One region of the Burkholderia sp. FW306-1C-G01B genome, then DNA from elsewhere that is predicted to be linked to it. Evidence: predicted binding sites of a transcription regulator. Region 1 holds the regulator's gene; each other region holds the start of a gene.
What was found. The regulator LexA, encoded in region 1, represses DNA repair genes until DNA is damaged. The targets are predictions, from matches to a motif close to ACTGTATNNNNATACAGT.
Positions count from the first base shown of each region.

Region 2: AC3WLY_RS00510 (DUF2471 family protein) is a predicted target of LexA. The motif match lies at 6,366-6,383, and genes of this name have one in related genera.
Region 3: recA (recombinase RecA) is a predicted target of LexA. The motif match lies at 2,532-2,549, and genes of this name have one in related genera.

Region 1 is NZ_JBYSWZ010000022.1:40,215-48,186, forward strand. Features, by position in the region: gene AC3WLY_RS32580 (hypothetical protein) at 1-260, shown strand, start outside; gene AC3WLY_RS32585 (ABC transporter permease) at 298-1,131, opposite strand; gene nodI (nodulation factor ABC transporter ATP-binding protein NodI) at 1,138-2,052, opposite strand; gene AC3WLY_RS32595 (universal stress protein) at 2,384-2,881, shown strand; gene AC3WLY_RS32600 (DUF2939 domain-containing protein) at 2,969-3,685, opposite strand; gene AC3WLY_RS32605 (hypothetical protein) at 3,715-4,050, opposite strand; gene lexA (transcriptional repressor LexA) at 4,077-4,724, opposite strand; gene AC3WLY_RS32615 (sulfate ABC transporter substrate-binding protein) at 4,989-6,026, shown strand; gene cysT (sulfate ABC transporter permease subunit CysT) at 6,149-7,057, shown strand; gene cysW (sulfate ABC transporter permease subunit CysW) at 7,054-7,972, shown strand, end outside.
Region 2 is NZ_JBYSWZ010000001.1:117,372-125,343, reverse strand. Features, by position in the region: gene AC3WLY_RS00540 (LysR family transcriptional regulator) at 1-48, opposite strand, end outside; gene AC3WLY_RS00535 (MarR family winged helix-turn-helix transcriptional regulator) at 153-581, shown strand; gene AC3WLY_RS00530 (aconitase X) at 806-2,053, shown strand; gene AC3WLY_RS00525 (aconitase X swivel domain-containing protein) at 2,046-2,495, shown strand; gene AC3WLY_RS00520 (AraC family transcriptional regulator) at 2,520-3,602, opposite strand; gene AC3WLY_RS00515 (2,4-dienoyl-CoA reductase FMN-binding domain-containing protein) at 3,678-5,711, shown strand; gene AC3WLY_RS00510 (DUF2471 family protein) at 5,898-6,302, opposite strand; gene AC3WLY_RS00505 (LysR family transcriptional regulator) at 6,519-7,412, opposite strand; gene AC3WLY_RS00500 (NAD(P)H-dependent oxidoreductase) at 7,499-7,972, shown strand, end outside.
Region 3 is NZ_JBYSWZ010000011.1:132,816-140,787, reverse strand. Features, by position in the region: gene AC3WLY_RS22405 (DUF2889 domain-containing protein) at 1-370, opposite strand, end outside; gene recX (recombination regulator RecX) at 517-1,386, opposite strand; gene recA (recombinase RecA) at 1,386-2,456, opposite strand; gene AC3WLY_RS22390 (response regulator transcription factor) at 2,645-3,373, shown strand; gene AC3WLY_RS22385 (sensor histidine kinase N-terminal domain-containing protein) at 3,391-4,938, shown strand; gene AC3WLY_RS22380 (MFS transporter) at 5,165-6,823, shown strand; tRNA gene AC3WLY_RS22375 (tRNA-Met) at 6,972-7,048, shown strand; gene AC3WLY_RS22370 (LysR family transcriptional regulator) at 7,219-7,972, opposite strand, start outside.

The DNA of each region.
Region 1 (7,972 bases):
TTCCGCAGGGCGACCGCATTTACGATCCCGTCAACGGGGTGTGGCCGCAGAAGATGCTGGTGTCGTTCGACGGCCCGGTGGATGAAGCCGACAAGGAAGAGCTGCGCTCGGTCTATCTGATCGCCGACGATCCGGGCACGCAGTTCCGCGTCGAATGGCATCGCGCGGACGGCAAGCTCGGCCGCCAGGAAGGCGGCCCGCTCGCGACCGTCGCGTTCCTGACCGACGTCGAGATTCCGTGGAGCGACGACGACGAGTAACGTCGCCGCATGAAGCCGGCGCTGCGCGCGCCGGCCGTCAGCGCATCATCCGCCGCCGGAACAGCCACGCGGACAGCAGGAATCCGCCGACCGCATAGCCGGCGAGCACCGCAACGTGCAACGCGACGTCCGTCGCGGGCCGGCCGAGCATCGCGGGCCGGATCAGCTCGACCGCGTTCGCGAGCGGCAGCGCATGCGCGGCGTGCTGCGCGACCGGCGGCAACTGCGTGATCGGGAAAAACACGCCCGACAGCAGCAGCATCGGCGTCAGCACGAGCGTCTGATAGAACATGAAGAAATCGTAGGACGGCGCGAGCGCCGTGACGATCATCGCGACGCTGGCAAACGCGAGGCCCGCGAGCGCGATCACGGGCAGTGCCGCGAGCATCGACGGAAACTGCGCATAGCCGAGCGCACCCGCGACGAGCATGATCGCAGCCCCCGACAGCATGGCCTTGCTGGCTCCCCAGACGATCTCGCCGAGCACGATGTCGCCGAGCGCGAGCGGCGTATGCATGATCGCTTCCCAGGTGCGCTGCACGTGCATCCGCGAGAAGCCCGAATACATCGATTCGAAGCTCGCGGACATCATCACGCTCGACCCGGCCGTGCCGGCTGCGAGGAACGCGATATACGACACACCGTCGACATGGCCGAGCATCAGGCCGAGCCCGAAACCGAGCCCGAACAGATAGATCATCGGATCGGCAAGATTGCCGAACATCGACGCGAGCGCGAGCTTGCGCCAGACGAGATAGTTGCGCCGCCATACGGCGACCCAGTTGGTTGCGTTCGCCGGCATCGCGATCGCGAAGCGTGATTCGCGCGGCGGTGCCGAAGGTGCGGTGGCGGAATAGTTGCGGACGTCCATGGTCGATCAGTCCTGCATTTCGCGGCCCGTGAGTCGCAGGAATACATCCTCCAGATTGGCCGGGCGATGCAGATAGCGCAACCCAGAGCGACCCTTGAGTCGTGCGCTGAGCGGCTCCGGGTCGCTCACGTAGCAGAACAGCGTCTCGCCGCTGATCTCGGTGCGCTTCGCGAACGCCGATAACTCGTCGCGCAGCGCGGCCGGGTCGGGCCCGTAGATTTCGATCACGTCGCAGCCGATCTCCGATTCGATCAGCGCATGCGGCGCGCCTTCGGCAATCTTGCGGCCTTCCTCGATCACGCACAGGCGGTCGCACAGGCGTTCGGCTTCTTCCATGAAATGCGTGGTGATCAGGATCGTCTTGCCGCGCGCGAGCAGCGAGCGCAGCCGCTCCCACATCAGGTGCCGCGCCTGCGGATCGAGGCCCGTCGTCGGCTCGTCGAGCACCAGCACGTCGGGATCGTTGACGAGCGCGCGGGCGAGCGTGAGGCGGCGCTTCATGCCGCCCGACAGCTCGCCGACCTTCGCGTCGGCCTTGTTCTCGAGCTTCGCGAATTCGAGCAGCGGCTGCACGAGCGCGCGCGCAGCGTGAGCCGACATCCCGAAATAGCGGCTGAACACGAGCAGGTTCTCGCGCACGGTGAAGTCGGGGTCGAGATTGTCGAACTGCGGGACGACGCCGACACGCTGGCGCGCATGCCGCGCTCGCGATGGAACAGGTTCGCCGCACAGCGAAATGGTGCCCGCATCGGGATACGCGAGGCCGAGCAACATCTTCAGCGTAGTGGTCTTGCCGGCGCCGTTCGGCCCGAGCAGGCCGTAGCATTCGCCGGCCTGTACGTTGAAGGACAGGCCGTTGACGACGAGTTTGTCGCCATAGCGCTTTTCGACGTTGCGGAGATCGATCGGTGCGACGGACATGGGCATGTTGTCGTTGTAAGCGGGTGCGTTCCGCCGCCCGATGCGTGGCCGGTTGGCGAACGGATCGGACGAATGCGGGTCACAGGGGCATGACCGAAGCGCGCAACGCCGGCACGTTATGGCCTGCTGGAATACGAACGAGCCATTCTAGTGCATCGGCTGCGTCTCTTCAGGGCAGGCCTGCACGGTGCGATGCAAGTGTGCACCGATCGTGCACCGCATCATCGCGCACGCGCCGAGCGGGGCGAATCAGCGTTTTCCATCCCTTGCGTCCTGAATTGCGGCGCACCATGATGAATGCGTAGGCTCGTTGTCGCGATAGGGAGGTTTCATGGCTAGCTACAACAAGATTTTGCTGTGTTACGACGGCTCGCTCGAAGGGCGCAAGGCACTGCGTTGCGGCGCCAATCTCGCAATGGACCTGAAGGCCGAAACGCACTTGCTGTCGGTCGTCGACATGCGTTCGAGCATTGCACAAAGCGCGGGTTTGCTGACCGACGTCGCGTGCGGCCGCTTCGAGGAAACCGCGCGCGAAATCCTGCAGGAAGGCGTGAACTGGCTGCGCGAGCGCGGCGTGCAGGCCGAAGGCCATTTCGCGTTCGGCTATCCGATCGACGAAATCGCGAATCTCGCGTCGGAGCTGAAGGTCGACCTCGTCGTCGTCGGCCACCGGTGCCGCAGCGGGCTATCGAGATGGTGGATGGGGTCGGGCAATACGCAACTGCTCGATCGCGTGAACTGCAGCATTCTGGTTGCGTGTTCGTCGGCGGAGGAGCAGAAGGCCGAAATCGCGCGCGAGCGTGAAGCGGCCACGGCGAGCGGCAAATGATCCAATGACGCAATGGTCGCCTGACCGGCGATTCGCACCGGTCAGGCGCCGCACTGCATCCGCGGCGCGGGCGTCGCGCGCGACCGGCTACGCGTGCAGGTCGATCGCGGACAACTTCCACGAAAACAGCCCGAAGCGGTGGAATACTGCCGCATAGCGTGTGCCATCGGCGCTGCGCTGGTAGGTCACGACGAATTCATCGACATTCCGGTAGCCGGCACTGGTTTGCTGCTGATGCGGCGTGTGCGTTGCATCGTTCGCGCTGGCCGGCGCGGCAGATGCCGGTGCCGGCGATGACGCAGCCGTAGCGGCCGCGTTACTGGCTGGAACAGCTGCACTTGCCGGAGCCGGATTGACCGGCGGTGCGGCCGGCGTGTCGGCCGGTGCATTGCCTTGCGGCAGATTCGACCATTCGGGCGGACGCTCGCCCGGATTGCCGCGCGGCGGCAATCCGCTCATCAGCGCGGCCACGCCCTCCGGGGTCGCGTACGCATCGACCATCGGGCCGATCAGTGCGGACCCGATCAGCGCCCCGATCACCGCGAGCGGATTCTCCTTCTTCACCGCGTCGATCCGGCGCATCAACTCTTCCGTGACCTGCTGCTTCAGGCTGATGCGCAGCGACGGAAAATCGACATATTCACTGATGGCCTGCGCATCGCGCGAATCGATCGCCGATTTCAGGCGACCGAGCGCGACGTATGGCGATGCGTATGCATAACCGATCGCCGCAATGACGGCGACGGCCAGTACGGCGATCAGCAGGGACTTGAGCCGCCATGTGCGGCCCGAAGATCCAGTCACGTTTCCTCCGGTGCGGGAATGTTCCGCAATCAGAGACCGCTTTGCGCGGCCGATCGTTCCTCCGCGATGCAGCGATCGATCATCCGGCACACGGCATCGATCGTGCCGACCATGATCAGGCGCGACCGGCCGTGATAGACGCGCACCGGCGCGCGGCGCGCGGGTTCCGCATGATTCAGGCCGGCATTCAGCGATACCCGCGCGAAAGCGGGGAGCGCCGACGGCAGCAGGGACGCCTGCCGTTCGACTGCGACTTCTTCTTTCACAGGCGCTGCCGCGGACAGCGGTGCGCAAGGCGTGCGGCCGCGCAGATGACGCAGGCGACCGAATTGACGGAAAGGCAGCAGACGGGCAAGGCGTTCCATGATGTTCTCCTCAGCGAGACGGAATGTCAGAGTTCGCCCGAGCGGATCAGCCCGACGGCGATGCCTTCCAGCGCGAATTCCGCGCTGCCGGCCTTGACGAAGATGTTTTCGTAATCCGGGTTCTCCGCGATCAGCTCGAGACCGCCCGGCCGGCGCATCAGGCGCTTGACCGTGACGTCGTCGCCGAGACGCGCGACGATGATCTGGCCGTCCTTCGCTTCCGTGCGCTTCTGCACGGCGAGGAGGTCGCCGTCGAGAATGCCGGCGTCGCGCATCGACAGGCCGCGCACCTTCAGCAGGTAGTCGGGCTTGCTGGAGAACAGCGCGGGATCGCACGCGTAATGCTGCGAGATGTGCTCCTGCGCGAGGATCGGGCTACCGGCCGCGACGCGGCCGACGAGCGGCAGCGACAGTTGCATCAGGCCGGCGTGCGGCAGCGTGAACTGGTGCGGGGCGTCGTCGATGCCGAGCAGGCGGATGCCGCGCGATGCGCCGGCGGCCAGCTCGATCACGCCCTTGCGCGCCAATGCGCGCAGGTGCTCCTCGGCTGCATTCGGCGAGCTGAAGCCCAGTTCGGCCGCGATCTCGGCACGGGTGGGCGGGAATCCGGAGCGCTCGATCGCGCGACGGATCAAGTCGAACACTTGCTGCTGACGGGCGGTGAGTTTGGTCATGGCTCAACTGTATGGATAGACAGTGAGCTGTATTTTTATACAGTACTTCGCGAATTTCAAGCGTTACTTGAGGTTCGACGCGATCGCGCCGGTTCCGGCGCGATTTCGCGACGTCCGGACGCCGGTTCATCTGCCGCAACCGTCCATCCCGTATGCGTTAGCACTTTTGAGTATTAAAAAATGAGGAACGATTATTTTTAATCATGTAAGCCGTTCGCTAGACTGGCCCGACATCGCAATACCGACAACACTGGAGAACCAAGGATGGCGAAGCGCAATACGGGGCTGGCGGGCGGAATGGGCCGCCTGATCGCAACACTCGCGCTGGGCGCGGCGGCGGCGCTGGGCGTCGCGACACACGCCCAGGCCGATACGACCTTCCTGAACGTGTCGTACGACCCGACGCGCGAGCTGTATCAGGACTTCAACCAGGCGTTCGGCAAGGAGTGGAAGGCGAAGACGGGCGAGACGGTCAACTTCAAGCAGTCGCACGGCGGCTCGGGCGCACAGGCGCGCTCGGTGCTCGACGGCCTGCAGGCCGACGTCGTCACGCTGGCGCTCGCGTACGACATCGACGCGCTCGCGAACAAGGGGCTCGTCAACAAGGACTGGCAGAAACGCCTGCCCGACAACGCGTCGCCGTACACGTCGACGATCGTGTTCCTCGTGCGCAAGGGCAATCCGAAGGGGATCAAGGACTGGGACGACCTGACCAAGCCGGGCATCTCGATCGTCACGCCGAACCCGAAGACGTCGGGCGGCGCGCGCTGGAACTACCTGGCCGCGTGGGCGTATGCGGTGCACAAGCCGGGCGGCAACGAGCAGACGGCGAAGGAGTTCGTCACGAAGCTCTACAAGAACGCGGGCGTGCTCGATTCGGGCGCGCGCGGCGCGACCACGAGCTTCGTGCAGCGCGGGATCGGCGACGTGCTGATCGCATGGGAAAACGAGGCATTCCTGTCGGTCAAGGAATTCGGTACCGACAAGTTCGAGATCGTCGTGCCGTCGGTGAGCATCCTGGCCGAGCCGCCCGTCGCGGTGGTCGACAAGGTGGTCGACAAGAAGGGCACGCGCAAGCTGGCCGACGCGTACCTGAACTTCCTGTACAGCCCGCAGGGCCAGGAGATCGCGGCGCGCAACTATTACCGGCCGCGTTCGAAGAGCGTGCCGGCGGAACTGACGAAGCAGTTCCCGAAGCTGAAGCTGTACACGGTCGACGACACGTTCGGCGGCTGGACGAATGCGCAGAAGACGCATTTCGCGGACGGCGGCGTGTTCGACTCGATCTACAAGCCGCAGTAACGCCATAACGACAGCGGCGCGCCACGACAGCGCGCCGCATCCCCGACGGGCCGCCGGCGCAATTCATCGCGCCGGCGTTTGCGTCGGGCCCATGAGCAGCATCGATCCAGCAAGAGCATCCGATGACGACGTACACCTTTCGCAAGCCGAGCGCGCTGCCCGGTTTCGGCGTGACGCTAGGCATCACGGTGGCCTATTTGAGCCTCGTGGTGCTGATTCCGCTCGCCGCCACGTTCCTGAAAACCGCGACGCTGTCGTGGGGCCAGTTCGTCACCGCCGTCACGTCGCCGCGCGTGCTCGCGTCGTACCGGCTGACGTTCTCGGCCGCGCTCGGCGGCGCGCTGATCAACGCCGTGTTCGGCTTCCTCGTCGCGTGGGTGCTCGTGCGCTACACGTTCCCGTTCAAGCGCCTCGTCGATGCGATCGTCGACCTGCCGTTCGCGCTGCCGACGTCGGTCGCCGGCATCTCGCTTGCGGCCGTTTACGCGACCAACGGCTGGGTCGGCCAGTATCTCGCGCCGCTCGGCATCAAGATCGCGTTCACGCCGGCCGGCGTGCTGGTCGCGCTGACCTTCATCGGGCTGCCGTTCGTCGTGCGCACCGTGCAGCCGGTGCTCGAGGATTTCGAGCGCGAGCAGGAAGAGGCCGCCGCATGCCTCGGCGCATCGCGCTGGCTGACGTTCCGCCGCGTCGTGCTGCCGGCCGTGCTGCCGGCGCTCTTGACCGGTTTCGCGCTGGCGTTCGCGCGCGCGCTCGGCGAATACGGGTCGGTGATCTTCATCGCCGGCAACGTGCCGATGAAATCCGAGATCACGTCGCTGCTCATCATCACGAAGCTCGAGCAATACGACTACGCGGGCGCGACCGCGCTCGCGGTCGTGATGCTGGTCGTGTCGTTCCTGATGCTGCTGCTGATCAACACGCTGCAATGGTATTTGCAGCGCCGGACGAGCCGCGGCTCGTCCGGCAAGGGCGCAAGCGGCCCCGCGCCCGCGACCGTCGCCGCAACCGCGGCAGGAGGCCAGCAATGAGCCAGAAGGCCACCGTCGTGCTGAAAACCCCGTCGTCGGCCGCGCAAGGACGCGCCGCGAACCGGCTCGACCCCGTCAGCGAGTCGCGCGTCGTGCGCTGGCTGCTCACGGGTATCGCGCTGGTGTTCCTCGCGTTCTTCCTCGTCGTGCCGCTCGCCGCGGTGTTCGTCGAGGCGCTGAGAAAGGGCGTCGGCTTCTATCTCGAATCGCTGGCCGATCCCGACGCATGGGCGGCGATCAAGCTCACGCTGATCGTCGCCGCGATCGCCGTGCCGCTGAATCTCGTATTCGGCGTGTGCGCATCGTGGGCGATCGCGAAGTTCGAATTCCGCGGCAAGGCGCTGCTGACGACGCTGATCGACCTGCCGTTCTCCGTGTCGCCGGTGATCTCGGGCCTCGTGTACGTGCTGCTGTTCGGCGCGCAGGGCTGGCTCGGGCCGTGGCTGCAGGATCACGACGTGCAGATCATCTTCGCGGTGCCGGGCATCGTGCTCGCGACGATCTTCGTCACGTTCCCGTTCGTCGCGCGCGAGCTGATTCCGCTGATGCAGGCGCAGGGCACCGACGAGGAAGAAGCCGCGCGCGTGCTCGGCGCGTCGGGCTGGCAGATCTTCCGCCGCGTGACGCTGCCGAACGTGAGGTGGGGCCTGCTGTACGGCGTGATCCTGTGCAACGCGCGCGCGATGGGCGAATTCGGCGCGGTGTCGGTCGTGTCGGGCCACATCCGCGGCGTGACCGACACGATGCCGCTGCACGTCGAGATCCTGTACAACGAATACAACTTCGCGGCGGCGTTCGCGGTAGCGTCGGTGCTGGCGCTGCTCGCGCTCGTCACGCTCGCGCTGAAGCTGCTCGCCGAGCGTCATCTCGCCGCCGAACTGGCCGGCGCGCGCGACGCCGTTCCCGTACATGCCG
Region 2 (7,972 bases), on a different contig from region 1:
CATCTCGACCACCGACCGGAAAATCCGCAGCTTGTCGATGTAGTCCATGTCCGTCTCCTTGACGCGATGGCGGGCACCGGACGCGCCCGGCCGGCCTCGTTACGGCGGAGTGTACATTGACTTTATGCATATGCACATATAAATTGCGGAGCATGAACGACAACCAGATTGCCCAAGCGTGCAACTGCCTCGCGCTGCGTCAGGCGGCGCGCTTCGTCACGCAATTGTACGAACGCCATCTGGCCCCGGTCGGCGTCACGCCCGCGCAGTTTTCGATCATGGCGAATTTGACGCGTCGCCCCGGCCTGCTGATGAGCGAACTGGCCGACACGCTCGTGATGGATCGCACGACGCTGCTGCGCGCGCTGAAGCCGTTGCAGCGCGACGGTTTGGTCGCGACGGCCGCGTCCGAGCACGATGCGCGCGCACATGCGCTGAGCCTCACGAAGCTCGGCGAGCGCACGTTCGCGCGGGCGTTGGTCGCGTGGCAGGCCGCGCAGGACGAATTCGAGACGCAGTTCGGCCAGGGGCGCGCGAAGGCGCTGCGCGATGAACTGTTCAGCCTGACCGCGGAACGCTAGGCGGGCAGCAGGTGGCTCGCGCGTTGCGACAAACTGGAGCGGAATTCGAGCCATTGGCAGTTTCAGCGGAGTTCGAAGCGCGGAGTCATGGCATCCATGACCGAAAATTGGTTTTTAAATTGCCCGGATTGGCGATGATCTGGACAGTTTTTATTTCCAGTTGTAGAGTCCTCTGACGGATTTCACGGGCCGGCGTCGCCGGCACGAGTCACGAGGAGCAACCGATGCTGCAGTTGAGCGACCGCGACGACGCGATGTTGCGCGGGGATTTCGGCGACGGCGTCGCGCGCGCGATGCGGATCGTCGCACGCACGGCGGAAGTGATGTCCGCGCCGCACCTGATCGACATCACGTCCGCACATATCGACGGCTGTCTTTATCACGGCCAGACCAGTCTCGACTTCGTCGAGTATTTCGTCGATACGGGCGCGAAGGTCGCGGTGCCGACCACCTTGAACGTCGGTTCGCTCGACCTGATTCATCCCGAGCTGTATCACGGCGACCGCACGATCCAGCGCGATGCGCAGCGCCTGATGGACGCGCATTTGCAGCTCGGCTGCGAATCGAGTTTCACGTGCGCGCCGTATCAGTTGAAGAGCCGTCCCGCGAAAGGCGAGCAGATCGCGTGGGCCGAATCGAATGCGATCGTGTTCGCGAACTCGGTGCTCGGCGCGCGCACAAGCCGGTACGGCGATTTTCTCGATCTGGCCGCCGCGATTACCGGCCGCGCACCGTATGCGGGCTTGCATGTCGAAACGAACCGCGCCGCGCGGATTGTGTTCAACGCGCCGGACTTCAGCCGCCTGCCGTCGCGCGACATCTATTTCGCCGCGCTCGGCTTGTTGATCGGCAAAATCGCGGGCGCAATCGTGCCAGCGATCGTCGGGCTGCCGGCGGATACCACCGAAGACGAACTCAAGGCGCTCGGCGCGGCTGCCGCATCGAGCGGGGCCGTCGCGCTATTCCATGCGGTGGGCGTGACGCCCGAGGCGCCGACGCTCGATGCCGCATTGCACGGCCGCGCGGCGCAATGCACGGTCGACGTCGCGATGGCCGATCTCGACGAGATTCGCCGCACGCTGAACCACGGCGCGGCCGGCGACGCGCTCGTCGCGGTGGCGCTCGGCACACCGCATTTCTCGCTGGCCGAATTCCGCACGCTCGATACGTTGCTCGAAGCGTTCGACGGCAAGCCGGCCTGCGATTTCTACGTGAACACGAGCCGCTTCATTTTGTGGGAGCTGGGCGAAGCCGGCCTCGCGGACAAGTTCGCCGCGCGCGGCATCCAGATCGTCGTCGATACCTGCACGTACATCACACCGGTGATGAAGCAACTGTCGGGGTTGGTAATGACCAACTCGGGGAAATGGGCGTCGTATGCGCCCGCGAACATCGGCGTGACGGTCGCATACGGCAGCATGCGCGAATGCGTGCGTTCGGCGTACGAAGGAAAGGTGCGATTCGATGATTGAAGCGACGGGCAAAATACTGATGGGCGACACGCTCGTGCCGGGCAGCGCATGCGCGAGCGCGTTCGTGCTCGACAAGCCGCTCAGCTTCTGGGGCGGCTACGATTCCGGCGCGGGCAGGATCGTCGATCGCGGGCATCCGCAGGCCGGCGCGAGTCTCGCCGGCAAGGTGATGGTGATGCCGCACGCGAAGGGTTCGAGCTCGAGCAGCAGCGTGCTCGCGGAAGCCGTGCGCAACGGCACGGGGCCCGTCGCGATCGTGCTGAAGGAGCGCGACCTGATCATCTCGATCGGCGCGATCGTGGCCACCGAGCTGTATGCGATCGCGGTGCCGGTGGTATGCGTGACCGATGACGTGTATGACGCGATCGTCGCCGCAACCGGCGAGGTGCGGATCGACGCGGGCGACGGGGACGGCGGCGCGCGGATTTACGTCGGAGGTTGATGCGTCGCGTGTCAGCCAGCCGATTTACTCGTGTGACGGTCTGCCGGCCGCTTCCCGATACGCGCTCGGCGTCTGCCCGGCCCAGCGCCGGAACGCGCGCGTGAAATTCGCCGGATCGGTGAATTGCAGCCGCTCGGCGATCGTCTTCAGGTCGAGATCCGATGCGGCGAGCAACTGCTTCGCGTCGCGAAACCGCGCTTCGTCGAGCAATTGCCGATAGCTCGAACCGGCTTCCTCCAGGCGGCGCCGCAGCGTGCGCGTCGACACGAGCAGCGCGTCGGCGAGTGTTTCGGGCCCCGGATAAACGCCGGTTGCTCTCGCCAGCTCTGCGCGCACGCGCTCGACCAGATCGCCTTCCTCCTGCCGAACCTGCGCATACTCGCGCTCGACTTGCACGAGCGCCTGCCGGTGCGCGACTTCGTCGGCGAGCGGCAGCGGCCAGTCGAGCACGTCGCGTGCAATCCACAGCGCGTTCGCCGAGCAGCCGAATTCGACCGGCGGCAACTGGTCGCGATAGCGCTCGAAATACGCGGGCTCCGGCCACATGAATTGCAGCGCGATCGGCGGCGACGCGCGCCCGGCCCATTGCGAGATGTTCTGCGCGAGCCCGGTCAGCACGAATTCGAACATCACGTGATGCTGCAGCACCGGGCTGGCCTGCACGCCGTGCAGTTCGAGCGTCGCGCCGCGTTCGTCTTCCGCATAAGTCAGCCGATATTGGCGGTTGCGCATCCGGAAGTAGCGTTGCGTGACGGACAGCGCTTCGCGGATGTCCCGCGCGGTCAGCGTTGCATAGCCGAGAAAGCCGTGCACGGTCGGCTTCAGCAGCAGTCCGAACGCGAGCCCGATGCCCGGATCGCCGCCGATCTCGATCGCATTGAGCACGAGCCGCCCCCATTGCGACGGCGCGACGCGCGCGTCGGGTTCGGCCAGCACCGCGTCGCGCAGGCCCGTGCCGGCACGCACGGCGGCCAGGTCGACGCCGCGCGCGGCCAGCGCCTGCAGCAGCAGGCGCGTATAGGCGACCGGAATCGTCGGCCGGCGCAGCCCGAGGCGGTCCTTGGCGAGTGGGGAGGTCATGTCGTTTTGGCCGGAAATGACAAGCATTATGGCTGTTTGCCCCCTCACGTTCAAGGCGGCGCGCGCCTACGATGGCAGGCATCGCTTACCGGCAGGATCACCATGACGACCCCCTTTCCCCATCTGCTCGCGCCGCTCGATCTCGGCTTCACGACGCTGAAGAACCGCGTGCTGATGGGCTCGATGCACACGGGCCTCGAGGACAGCCGCAAGACGCTGCCGCGGCTCGCCGAATATTTCGCCGAACGCGCACGCGGCGGCGTCGGCCTGATCGTGACAGGCGGCTTCGCGCCGAACGTGGCCGGCTGGACCAAGCCGTTCGGCGGCACGCTGATGACGTCGGCCGCCGCGCGGCGGCATCGCGAGATCACCGGCGCCGTGCATGCGGAGGACGGCAAGATCGCACTGCAGATCCTGCATACAGGCCGCTACGGTTACCACCCGTTCGCGGTCGCGCCGTCGAAGATCAAGTCGCCGATTTCGCCGTTCGCGCCGCACGAATTGAGCGCGGGCGGTGTCGACCGGCAGATTCGCGCGTTCGTCCGCTGTGCGAAGCTCGCACGCGAAGCCGGCTACGACGGCGTCGAGATCATGGGCTCCGAGGGCTACCTGATCAACCAGTTCATCTCGATGCATACGAACAAGCGCACCGATCAGTGGGGCGGTTCGTACGAGAACCGCATCCGCTTGCCGATCGAGATCATCGAGCGCACGCGTGAAGCGGTCGGCCGCGATTTCATCCTGATCTACCGGCTGTCGATGCTCGACCTGATTCCGGACGGCAGCGACTGGAGCGAAACCGTGCAGCTCGCGAAGGCCGTCGAGCGCGCGGGTGCGACGATCATCAACACGGGGATCGGCTGGCACGAGGCGCGTGTGCCGACGATCGCGACGTCGGTGCCGCGCGGCGCGTTCGCGTGGGTGACGAAGAAGATGAAGGGCGAGGTCGGCATTCCGCTCGTGACGACCAACCGGATCAACCGGCCGGAAGTGGCCGAGCAGATCCTGGCAGATGGCTGCGCGGACATGGTGTCGATGGCGCGCCCGCTGCTCGCGGATGCCGAGTTCGTCGTCAAGGCCGCGCAGGGCCGCGCCGACGAGATCAACACCTGCATCGGCTGCAACCAGGCGTGCCTCGACCACGCGTTCAAGAACAAGATCGCGTCGTGCCTGCTGAATCCGCGTGCGTGCCACGAGACGGAGCTGAAATACACGCCCGCGCAGCAGCCGAAGCGCATCGCGGTGGTCGGCGCGGGGCCGGCCGGGCTCGCGTGCTCGACCGTGCTCGCGCAGCGCGGCCATCAGGTCGACCTGTTTGACGGCGCAGCCGAGATCGGCGGCCAGTTCAATATGGCGAAGCAGGTTCCGGGCAAGGAAGAGTTTCATGAAGCGTTGCGCTACTTCGGCCGCCAGGTCGAGCTGACCGGCGTGAATCTGCACCTGAACCGCCGCGTCGAGGCGAGCGACCTGATCGCGGGCGGCTACGACGAGATCGTGCTCGCGACCGGCGTCGCGCCGCGCGACCCGAAGATCCCCGGGCAGGATGGGCCGAATGTGCTCAGCTATATCGACGTGCTTGCCGGCAAGCAGCCGGTCGGCCGGCGTGTCGCGGTGGTCGGCGCGGGCGGGATCGGCTTCGATGTCGCCGAGTATCTGGTGCAGGCGGGCGAGTCGCCGGCGCTCGATCTGGAAGAGTGGAAGGCCGAGTGGGGCGTGACCGACCCGGCCGCGACGCGTGGTGGCGTGACCCGGGCTCAGGTCGCGGCGCCCGCGCGTGAAGTGACGCTGCTGCAGCGCAAGGCCGCGCCGCTCGGCAAGGGGCTCGGCAAGACGACCGGCTGGATTCACCGCGCGACGCTGAAGATGAAGCAGGTGAAGATGATCGGCGGCGTGAACTACGAGCTGATCGATGCGCGCGGGCTGCACGTGTCGTACGGCGAACAGCGCACCGATCACGAAGTAATCGAAGCCGACACGATCGTGCTCTGCACGGGGCAGGAGCCGCAGCGCGCATTGCTCGCGCCGCTGCAGGCGGCCGGGCGCTCGGTGCACCTGATCGGCGGCGCGGAACTGGCCGCCGAACTCGATGCGAAGCGCGCGATCGATCAGGGCGCGCGGCTCGCGGCGCGGCTGTAACGGGCAGGCGGTTCGACGTTCGTTTCGACGGTCGTCGCGTGGCGGTGGTTTGCCCGCGCGACGGCCCGTGGTTTTCCATCCGATACGCCGATTCGCGCGCGCAGGATGGCGTTGACGACCCGCGCGTACCGCGTCGACACGCAACGTGGCGCGCGATCCCGGCAGACCGCGATCGGCCGGTGCGGCTCAGGCCGCTTCCGCCCTTTCTTCCTCTTCCGCTTCGAGCATCGCCTTGACGATCAGGTAGACGGCCGGCAGGTCGTCGTCATCGCGACGCCAGTCGACCGGTTCCTCGACGTCCGCGGCGACCAGCCTGCTGTCGCGCAGCCGGATGAATGCGTCGACGACGGTCGGATCGTTGCGGTTCAGGAAGCCGGCATTCGAGAAGGCCAGCTCTTCGACGTTCAGCAGCGCCTGCCAACTCATCGTGCGGACGGCGGCGGGATGGGTGCGGCGCCGCAGGCCGAGCGCCCGCTGCGCGGGGCCGCCGACGACACGCTGCAGATCGACGACCGCCCGCTGCGCGGCGCGCTCGAAGTGGACGGGATTGAAGCCGGGTTGCTCGGGATCGAATGCGGATGACTGGAACATGGTCGCCTCACAAAAGTCCGTCCGTCTGTGGATGACGGAATTCGGGTCAAATGGTGCAAAAGCACTGTAAATATATACAGTGTTCGAGGCGGTTTCAAGTCCCGGATGAAGAATCTTGCCGGCGCGGGCAGGGGGCGGATGTCGGAAAGCCGATGGAAGCCGATATGCGAGCGCTGCCCGCTCGTTGTCGCGCCGATTCCGTGGGCCGCATTCGGCTTATACCGATTCCGCGATGGTTTCCCGCAGCCACCGATGCGCGGGATCGCGATGCACGCGCTCGTGCCACAGCATCGACATTTCATAACCGGGCACCTCGACCGGCGCTTCCACGACGCGCAGCGCGGGCACGTCGCGCACCAGCCGCTCGGGCAGCATCGCGACGAGATCGGTGCTGGCGACGGCCGACATCACGAACAGGAAATGCGGCACGGACAGCACGACGCGCCGCGTGGCACCGAGCTTCGCCAGCGCTTCGTCCGTCACGCCGAAGAAGCCGCCGCCGTCGGGCGACACGATCACGTGTTCGAGCATGCCGAACTGCACGAGCGTGGGGCGCCGCTTCAGCTTCGGATGCCCGGCTCGGCCGATGAGCACGTAACGCTCGACGAACAGCGGCAGGCGCCGCATGCCTGGCGGCGAGCCCTCGGTCGTATGAAAGGCCAGGTCGATGCCGTTTCGCTCGGCGTCCTGCTCGATGCGCGGCGGCACGAGTTCGACGACCGCCAGCCGCGTACCGGGCGCGGCCGCCCGCAGCGTGTTCAGCGCGGGCAGCACGATCGTCGATTCGCCGTAGTCGGTCGCGGCCACGCGCCACGTGTTCGTCGCGGTCGCGGGATCGAATGGCGTGGCCGGAACCACCGCGCGTTCGACGGCTTCGAGCGCGTCCCGCAGCGGCTCGCGCAGCGCTTCCGCGCGCGCGGTCGGCCGCATCCCGCGCGGCCCCGGCAACAGCAGCGGATCGCCGAACAGGTCGCGCAGTTTCTGCAACTGCACGCTCACTGACGGTTGCGACATGTTCAGCCTTTCGGCCGCGCGCGTGACGTTGTGCTCGGCGAGCAGCACGTCCAGCGTGACGAGCAGGTTCAGATCGAGTCGCCTGAGATTATTCATGGCTATACCTGGAATATCAGGAATTCATTTCAAATATACCTTCGGCGGGGGCATCCTGCAGCCATTCAATCAACGGAGTGACGAACATGAATGTGCTGATCGTTTATGCCCATCCCGAACCGCGTTCGCTGAACGGCGCGCTGCGCGACTTTGCCGTCGAGCATCTCGAAGCGGCCGGCCACACCGTGCAGGTGACCGACCTGTATGCGATGAACTGGAAGGCGGCGTTCGATGCGAGCGACGTGACCGATCGCGCGCCCGATGCGCGCTTCGATCCTGCGCTCGACTCGAAGCATGCATTCGAGACGGGCACGCAACGCGACGATATCGCGCGCGAACAGGACAAGCTGAAGTGGGCCGACGCGGTGATCCTGCAGTTTCCGCTGTGGTGGTTCTCGATGCCGGCGATCATGAAGGGTTGGGTCGAGCGCGTGTATGCGTACGGTTTCGCATACGGCGTCGGAGAACATTCCGACAAGCACTGGGGCGACCGTTACGGCGAGGGCTCGCTGGCAGGCAAGCGTGCGATGGTAATCGTGACGACCGGCGGCTGGGAATCG
Region 3 (7,972 bases), on a different contig from region 1:
TGAGATGGGAGCAGCCTGCGACACCGGACAGCAATCGGTTCGCATCGCGGCGGAAGTGGCGGAAGAGATTGAGCCCGATGAGGGCCCGATAGGCGGGAGGGGCGGATTGACACTGACCGGGATAGGGCACCCATTCCGAAGACGCTTCGGCGTCGACGACATTGAGTTCACGATCGATAGTCACGCGCAGCCAGAGTTCGTGGATCGGCAGGCCCTGGGGCCGGATGCCCGACGCAAGCGCGACATCGCGCGGCTTGTGGTCGGTCAGGCAGGCTTCGATGTCCCACAAGCCGTCGCCGCGCTCGTAAGCTTCCGCTCGGATTGCGCGTCGATGTCGCAACTGACGGGGCACGGGCTCGGATAGCGGCATGCTGGAGGTTGAGGCCGAAGAGGAAAACCCACGGATTTTAGCATATTGGGTATGTGAGACAGTTTGACGCGACGGCGGGTATTCCCGCCTGTCCGGGAGCGGTTGCGTTGCAGCAAAATCGCGCGCCGCGCGCGCGACCGGAGCGCTCAATCGTCGATCGGGAAATCGTCGCCGACCTTCAGCAACTTCACGATGGTCGCGCTCGAGAAGCCGCGCGCGGCGAGAAAGCGCGCCTGCTTCGCCCGCTCGGCCGGCGTTTGCGGCAATGCACCGAATTTCTTGCGCCAGACCGCCTGCGCGCGCGCCCATTCGGTCTCGCGCAGCTGCGCGTTCACTTCCTCGACGAGCGTGTCGCCGACCGCATGACGCTTCAGCTCGCTGACGATGCGCGCGACACCGACGCGCGACGCACGCCGATGCACGAGGCTCTCGGCGAAACGCGCGTCGGACAGCCAGCCTTCCTTCTCCAGCGCATCGAGCACCGGTTCGACGGACTCGTCTTCGCCGACATACGGCGCGAGCTTGCGCGCGAGTTCCGTGCGGCTGTATTCGCGCCTGGACAGATAGCCGAGCGCGCGGCCCTTCAACGAACGCGGCGGCTTCGACGACTTGCGTTTGCCGGCGCCCGGATCGTCGCCGGAGGCAGCGCTTGAAGCAGCGCCGGACGCACGGCGCGTGCGGCGCGGATGCTGGCTGCTGCGCGTATAGACATCTTCCCTGGCAGGTGCCGACGCATCGGATGCGCGATCGCCCGGGAAGCTGACGCCGGACACACGACGGCGGGACCGGTCGTGCGCGTCGAACGATTCATCGTCATCGAACGGATCGTCCGGCGCGGTTATCTCAAACGAAACGAGGGCATCGTCAGATGCCCTCGTCGCGGTGCGGTTCGCGGCGTTGCTGCCAGCGACCCGCCGGTCGGCGCCCGAGGATCCGGCTCGCCGGCCGGAGCGACCCGCCATTTCGGGCGCGTCGCTCTCCTCCGGCTCGCCAGCCTGACCTCGGCGCCCGACCATCACTCTTCTTCGTCCATCGCCTCGGCTTCGTTGCCTACGCCATCGGGCATTGCGACGACGCCGAGCGATTCGCGGATGCGGTTCTCGATCTCGCGGGCGATTTCCGGATTCTCACGCAGGAATTCACGCGCGTTGTCCTTGCCCTGGCCGATCTTCTCGCCGTTGTAGCTGTACCAGGCGCCTGCCTTGTCGACGATCTTCGCCTGCACGCCGAGGTCGATGATCTCGCCCTGGCGCGAGATGCCCTCGCCGTACAGGATGTCGAAGATCGCTTCGCGGAACGGCGGCGATACCTTGTTCTTGACGACCTTCACGCGGGTTTCGTTGCCGATCACTTCGTCGTTCTTCTTGATCGAGCCGATCCGGCGGATGTCGAGACGCACCGACGCATAGAACTTCAGCGCGTTGCCGCCCGTCGTGGTTTCCGGGTTGCCGAACATCACGCCGATCTTCATACGAATCTGGTTGATGAAGATCACGAGGCAGTTCGTGCGCTTGATCGTGCCGGTCAGCTTGCGCAGCGCCTGCGACATCAGGCGGGCCTGCAGGCCCGGCAGCGAATCGCCCATCTCGCCTTCGATTTCGGCCTTCGGCACGAGCGCCGCGACCGAGTCGATGACGATCATGTCGATCGAGCCCGAGCGCACCAGCGCATCGGTGATTTCCAGCGCCTGCTCGCCGGTGTCCGGCTGCGAGATCAGCAGTTCCGGCACGTTCACGCCGAGCTTCGCCGCGTACTGGACGTCGAGTGCGTGCTCGGCGTCGATGAACGCGGCCGTGCCGCCGATCTTCTGCAGTTCGGCGATCACCTGCAGCGTGAGCGTGGTTTTACCGGACGATTCCGGACCGTAGATCTCGACCACCCGACCGCGCGGCAGGCCGCCGACGCCGAGCGCGATGTCGAGCCCCAGCGAACCCGTGGAGACGACCTGGATGTCCTCGGCCACCTCGCCGTCGCCCATCCGCATGATCGACCCCTTGCCGAACTGCTTTTCGATCTGCGCGAGTGCGGCCGCCAGCGCCTTGCTCTTCTCGGCGGTCATCCCGGAGCCCTTCTTGCTTTCTTCCATGAATCGTCCTTTGCTATGATGAGCAGCGTCTGTTAAAGGCGCGCCCGCTTTCAAGCGCCGCCCACGAATGCAGACACTGTATAAAAAAACAGTGTTTTATGCAAGCCCGCAATGCAGGGCGTTGTACACGAATAACTTCGGAGACAGCCGCGCCGGCGCGAACACCCTGCCGGCCATCGGTCAGCAACATGCGAATTCTCATCGCCGAAGACGACAGCATACTCGCGGACGGCCTCACCCGGTCACTCCGCCAATCGGGCTATGCGGTCGACCACGTGAAGAACGGCGTCGATGCCGATACGGCGCTGTCGATGCAGACATTCGACCTGCTGATCCTCGATCTCGGACTGCCGAAAATGTCCGGGCTCGACGTGCTCAAGCGCCTGCGCGCCCGCAATTCCAACCTCCCCGTGCTGATCCTGACCGCCGCCGACAGCGTCGACGAGCGCGTGAAGGGCCTCGATCTCGGCGCGGACGATTACATGGCCAAGCCGTTCGCACTCAACGAACTCGAAGCGCGCGTGCGCGCACTGACCCGGCGCGGCGCGGGCGGCGGCCCGACCGTCGTGCGGCACGGCTCGCTCGCGTTCGACCAGGTCGGCCGCATCGCGTACGCGAACGATCACGTGCTCGATCTGTCCGCGCGCGAACTCGGCCTGCTCGAGGTGCTGCTGCAGCGGATCGGCCGGCTCGTATCGAAGGAGCAGCTCGTCGACCATCTGTGCGAATGGGGCGAGGAAGTCAGCAACAACGCGATCGAAGTCTACGTGCACCGGCTGCGCAAGAAGATCGAACCGAGCGGCGTCCGGATCTCGACCGTGCGCGGCCTCGGCTATTGCCTCGAAAAGGCCGCGCCCGCCGCGCCGGCCGACACCACAGCGCCCCAGCCCGCGACGGCCGGCACGCCGCTGCGCTGAAGCCGCGCGTCGCCGCGATGGCCACGCCGGCCCATTCCCGCCACCCGACCGGCGCGCCGTCGTCGGCCGCCGACGATGCGCGCGACGCGCGCTACGAGAACCCGTTCGCGCCGCCCGACGAAACCGATGCGCCCGAGGCGCCGCGCCCGCGCTCGCTGTTCGGCGAAATCCTCGACTGGATGCTCGCGCCGCTGCTGCTGCTGTGGCCGATGAGCATCGCCGTCACCTATCTCGTCGCGAAGACGATCGCGAACGGCCCGTTCGACCGCGCGCTCGAGACCAACGCATACGTGCTTGCACGCCAGATCCACCCGGTGAACGGCGTCGCCGAGCTGACGCTGCCGGAGCAGACGCGCGACTTCCTGCGCGCGGACAACGTCGACAGCGTTTACTTCCAGGTGCTCGGCGCGCGCGGCGAGCTGGTCGCGGGCGAAGCCGACATGCCGCTGCCGCGCGACGAGGACCGCCCGCCGCCGGGCGTCGTCGTGTTTCGCGACGACCTGCTGCGCGGCAACGACGTGCGCGTCGCGTATACGACGGTCGCGCTGCCGCAGGCGAACGGCACGCAGCCCGTGCTCGTGCAGGTCGGCGAGACGCTCGACAAGCGCAACGCGCTCGCGAACGACATCATCAAGGGCGTGATCCTGCCGCAATTCGTGATCCTGCCGCTCGCGATCCTGCTCGTCTGGTTCGGGCTGTCGCGCGGGCTCGCGCCGCTCAACGCGCTGCAGGCGCACATCCGCGCGCGGCGGCCCGACGACCTGTCGCCCGTCGAGGCGCAGCGCGCGCCGCCCGAGATCGAGCCGCTCGTCACGTCGTTCAACGACCTGCTCGCGCGTCTCGAACAGAACATGGCGCTGCAAAAGCGCTTCATCGCCGACGCCGCGCACCAGATGAAGACGCCGCTCGCGGGCCTGCGCACGCAGGCCGAATTCGCGCTGCGCCACCCCGTCCCGCCCGACGTGCAGCGCTCGCTCGAGCAGATCGCGACGAGCTCCGAGCAGGCCGCGCGGCTCGTCACGCAACTGCTTGCGCTCGCGCGCGCCGAGAACCGCGCGAGCGGGCTCACGTTCGAGCCGGTCGAGATCGCCGCGCTCGCGCGGCGCGCGGTGCGCGACTGGGTGCAGGCCGCGCTCGCGAAGCGGATGGATCTCGGCTACGAAGGCCCGCCGGACGACGCGCCGCTCGATGTCGACGGCAACCCGGTGATGCTGCGCGAGATGCTCGGCAACCTGATCGACAACGCGATCCGCTACACGCCGGAAGGCGGCCGGATCACGGTGCGCGTGCGCGCCGATCGCGCGGCGCGGCTCGCGCATCTCGAAGTCGAGGACACGGGGCCCGGCATCCCGGCCGCGGAACGCGAGCGCGTCGTCGAGCGCTTCTACCGGATCCTCGGCCGCGAAGGCGACGGCAGCGGCCTCGGGCTCGCGATCGTGCGAGAGATCGCCACGCAGCACGGCGGCACGCTGACGCTCGACGATCACGTCTACCAGCAGGCGCCGCGCCTCGTCGGCACGCTCGTGCGCGTCAGCCTGCCGCTGGCGGAAACCGCTCCGGATTAACCCTGACGCGCACCGCGGCAACGCGCCGCGATCGTGCCGAAACCGGCGTTTTGCCGGACGTTCGCATCACGATCGTCACGCGAAGCACCCGATTCGGCACGGGTTAACGCGCAGTCGTTTTGTGCGCGCGAGTCAGTGCGCCGTAAGTTTCCGTGCCAATAATCGTCGACAGGCCCGCCCACCCAAGGCGGCCGCATATCTATATCAAGGGACTTGGAGACGATTCATGGCAACGTTAGGCGGGCAAATTTCGCACGCGCCGATGACGGGCGAAGAGAAAAAGGTGATCTTCGCGTCGTCGCTCGGGACCGTGTTCGAGTGGTACGACTTTTACCTGGCCGGCTCACTCGCGGCCTACATCAGCAAGAGCTTCTTCTCCGGCGTCAATCCGACCGCCGCATTCATCTTCACGCTGCTCGGCTTCGCGGCCGGCTTCGCGGTGCGGCCGTTCGGCGCGATCGTGTTCGGCCGGCTCGGCGACATGGTCGGACGCAAGCACACGTTCCTCGTGACGATCGTGATCATGGGCCTCTCGACGTTCGTGGTCGGTTTCCTGCCCGGCTATGCGTCGATCGGCATCGCCGCGCCGGTGATCTTCATCGCGATGCGGCTCCTGCAGGGCCTCGCGCTCGGCGGCGAGTACGGCGGCGCGGCGACCTATGTCGCCGAGCATGCGCCGGCGAACCGGCGCGGCTTCTACACCGCGTGGATCCAGACGACCGCGACGCTCGGCCTGTTCCTGTCGCTGCTCGTGATCCTCGGCGTGCGCACGTTCATCGGCGAGGAAGCGTTCGGCAACTGGGGCTGGCGCGTGCCGTTCGTCGCATCGATCGCGCTGCTGGCGGTGTCGGTGTGGATCCGGCTGCAGCTGAACGAATCGCCGGTGTTCCTGCGCATCAAGGCGGAAGGCAAGACGTCGAAGGCGCCGCTGACCGAAGCGTTCGGCCAGTGGAAGAACCTGAAGATCGTGATCCTCGCGCTCGTCGGCCTGACCGCCGGCCAGGCCGTCGTGTGGTACACGGGCCAGTTCTACGCGCTGTTCTTCCTCACGCAGACGCTGAAGGTCGACGGCGCAAGCGCGAACATCCTGATCGCGATCGCGCTCCTGATCGGCACGCCGTTCTTCCTGTTCTTCGGGTCGCTGTCGGACAAGATCGGCCGCAAGCCGATCATCCTCGCGGGCTGCCTGATCGCGGCGCTGACCTACTTCCCGCTGTTCAAGGCGCTCACGCACTACGCGAACCCGCAGCTCGAGATCGCCACGCAGAAGGCGCCGATCACCGTCGTCGCCGATCCGGCCACCTGCTCGTTCCAGTTCAACCCGGTGGGCACGTCGAAGTTCACGAACTCGTGCGACATCGCGAAGAGCGCGCTCGCGAAGGCCGGCCTGAACTACGAGAACGTCGCGGCACCGGCCGGCACGATGGCCGAAATCAAGGTCGGCGATACGGTGATCCCGGCGTACGACGGCAAGGCGGCCGACGCGAAGGCACAGGGCGCGGCGTTCGACAAGACGCTCGCGTCGACGCTGAAGGGGGCCGGCTACCCGGCGAAGGCCGACCCGGCGCAGCTCAACTGGCCGATGACGATCGTGATCCTGACGATCCTCGTAATCTACGTGACGATGGTCTACGGGCCGATCGCCGCGATGCTGGTCGAGATGTTCCCGACGCGGATCCGCTATACGTCGATGTCGCTGCCGTACCACATCGGCAACGGCTGGTTCGGCGGCTTCCTGCCGGCGACCGCATTCGCGATCGTCGCGGCGAAGGGCAACATCTATTCGGGGCTCTGGTATCCGATCGTGATCGCGCTGGCCACGTTCGTGATCGGCCTGCTGTTCGTCAAGGAGACGAAGGACTCGAATATCTACGCGCAGGATTGATGTCGAGGCATGGGCGGTTGCCGGGCGCGTTCCGGTGACCGGCAACCGCCCTGCGACGAGGCCGGTACGGATCATCGGCAACTTTTTTCGGGGAAGACGAAAAAAGGTGTTGACAGCCAGACGGCCCATCTCCATAATTCATTTCTTCGGCGAATTAGCTCAGTCGGTTAGAGCGACGGAATCATAATCCGCAGGTCCGGGGTTCGAGTCCCTGATTCGCCACCAGTTGTAAAAAAAGCCGCTGTTCCGCAAGGAACAGCGGCTTTTTCATTTGGCTCATCCGATTCGCGATCCTCTCGCGCCGCCTCCCGCCGGCATGCGGCATTTCACGCGCCCCGGCACCGACGGCCCCCGCTTCGCGGACACAACGGCCGAAACCGCCGCGTCCCGGCTCGTTACGCCGCCACCGTCCCGCGCCGCTCCTCCGGCAACTGCCCGCGCACCTTCCCGCGCCAGTTCTCCCCGCCTTCCAGCGCCGGTGTCGACTCGAACACCTCCGCGATCCAGTCGGCGAACACTCGCACCTTCTGCGACAAATGCCGGTTGTGCGGATAGACGATCGAAATCGGCTTCGGCTTCGGATTGCAGTCCGGCAGCACCTCGACCAGCGATCCGTCGAGCAGGTTCGGCAGCACCATGAACAGCGTCGGCTGGATCATCCCGAACCCTTCGAGCCCGCACGTCACGTAGGCATCCGAATCGTTGACCGTGACGCTCCCGCTCATCCGCACCTCGACCGGCTTGCCGTCGATCATGAACACCCACGGAATCGCACGCGCGCCGTGGCTCGAACGGAAATTCACCGCATGATGTTCGGCAAGATCGGCAATCTCGTGCGGCTCGCCGTGACGCGCGACGTAATCGGGCGACGCGCAGGTCACGCGCTTCAGCATCCCGATGCGCCGCGCAACCATCGACGAATCCTCGAGCGGCCCGACCCGGATCATGCAGTCGATGCCCTCCTCGACCGGATCCACGTAGCGGTCGGAAAGCCCCAGCTCGAGCGTGATGTCCGGATAACGCTGCCGGAAAATCGACAGCGACGGCAGCACGATGCGCCGCCCGAGCGAACTCGGCATGTGGACGCGCAGCACGCCGCTCGGCTTGCGGTTGCCGGTCTGGAAGCTCGCGTCGGCTTCCGCGATCTCC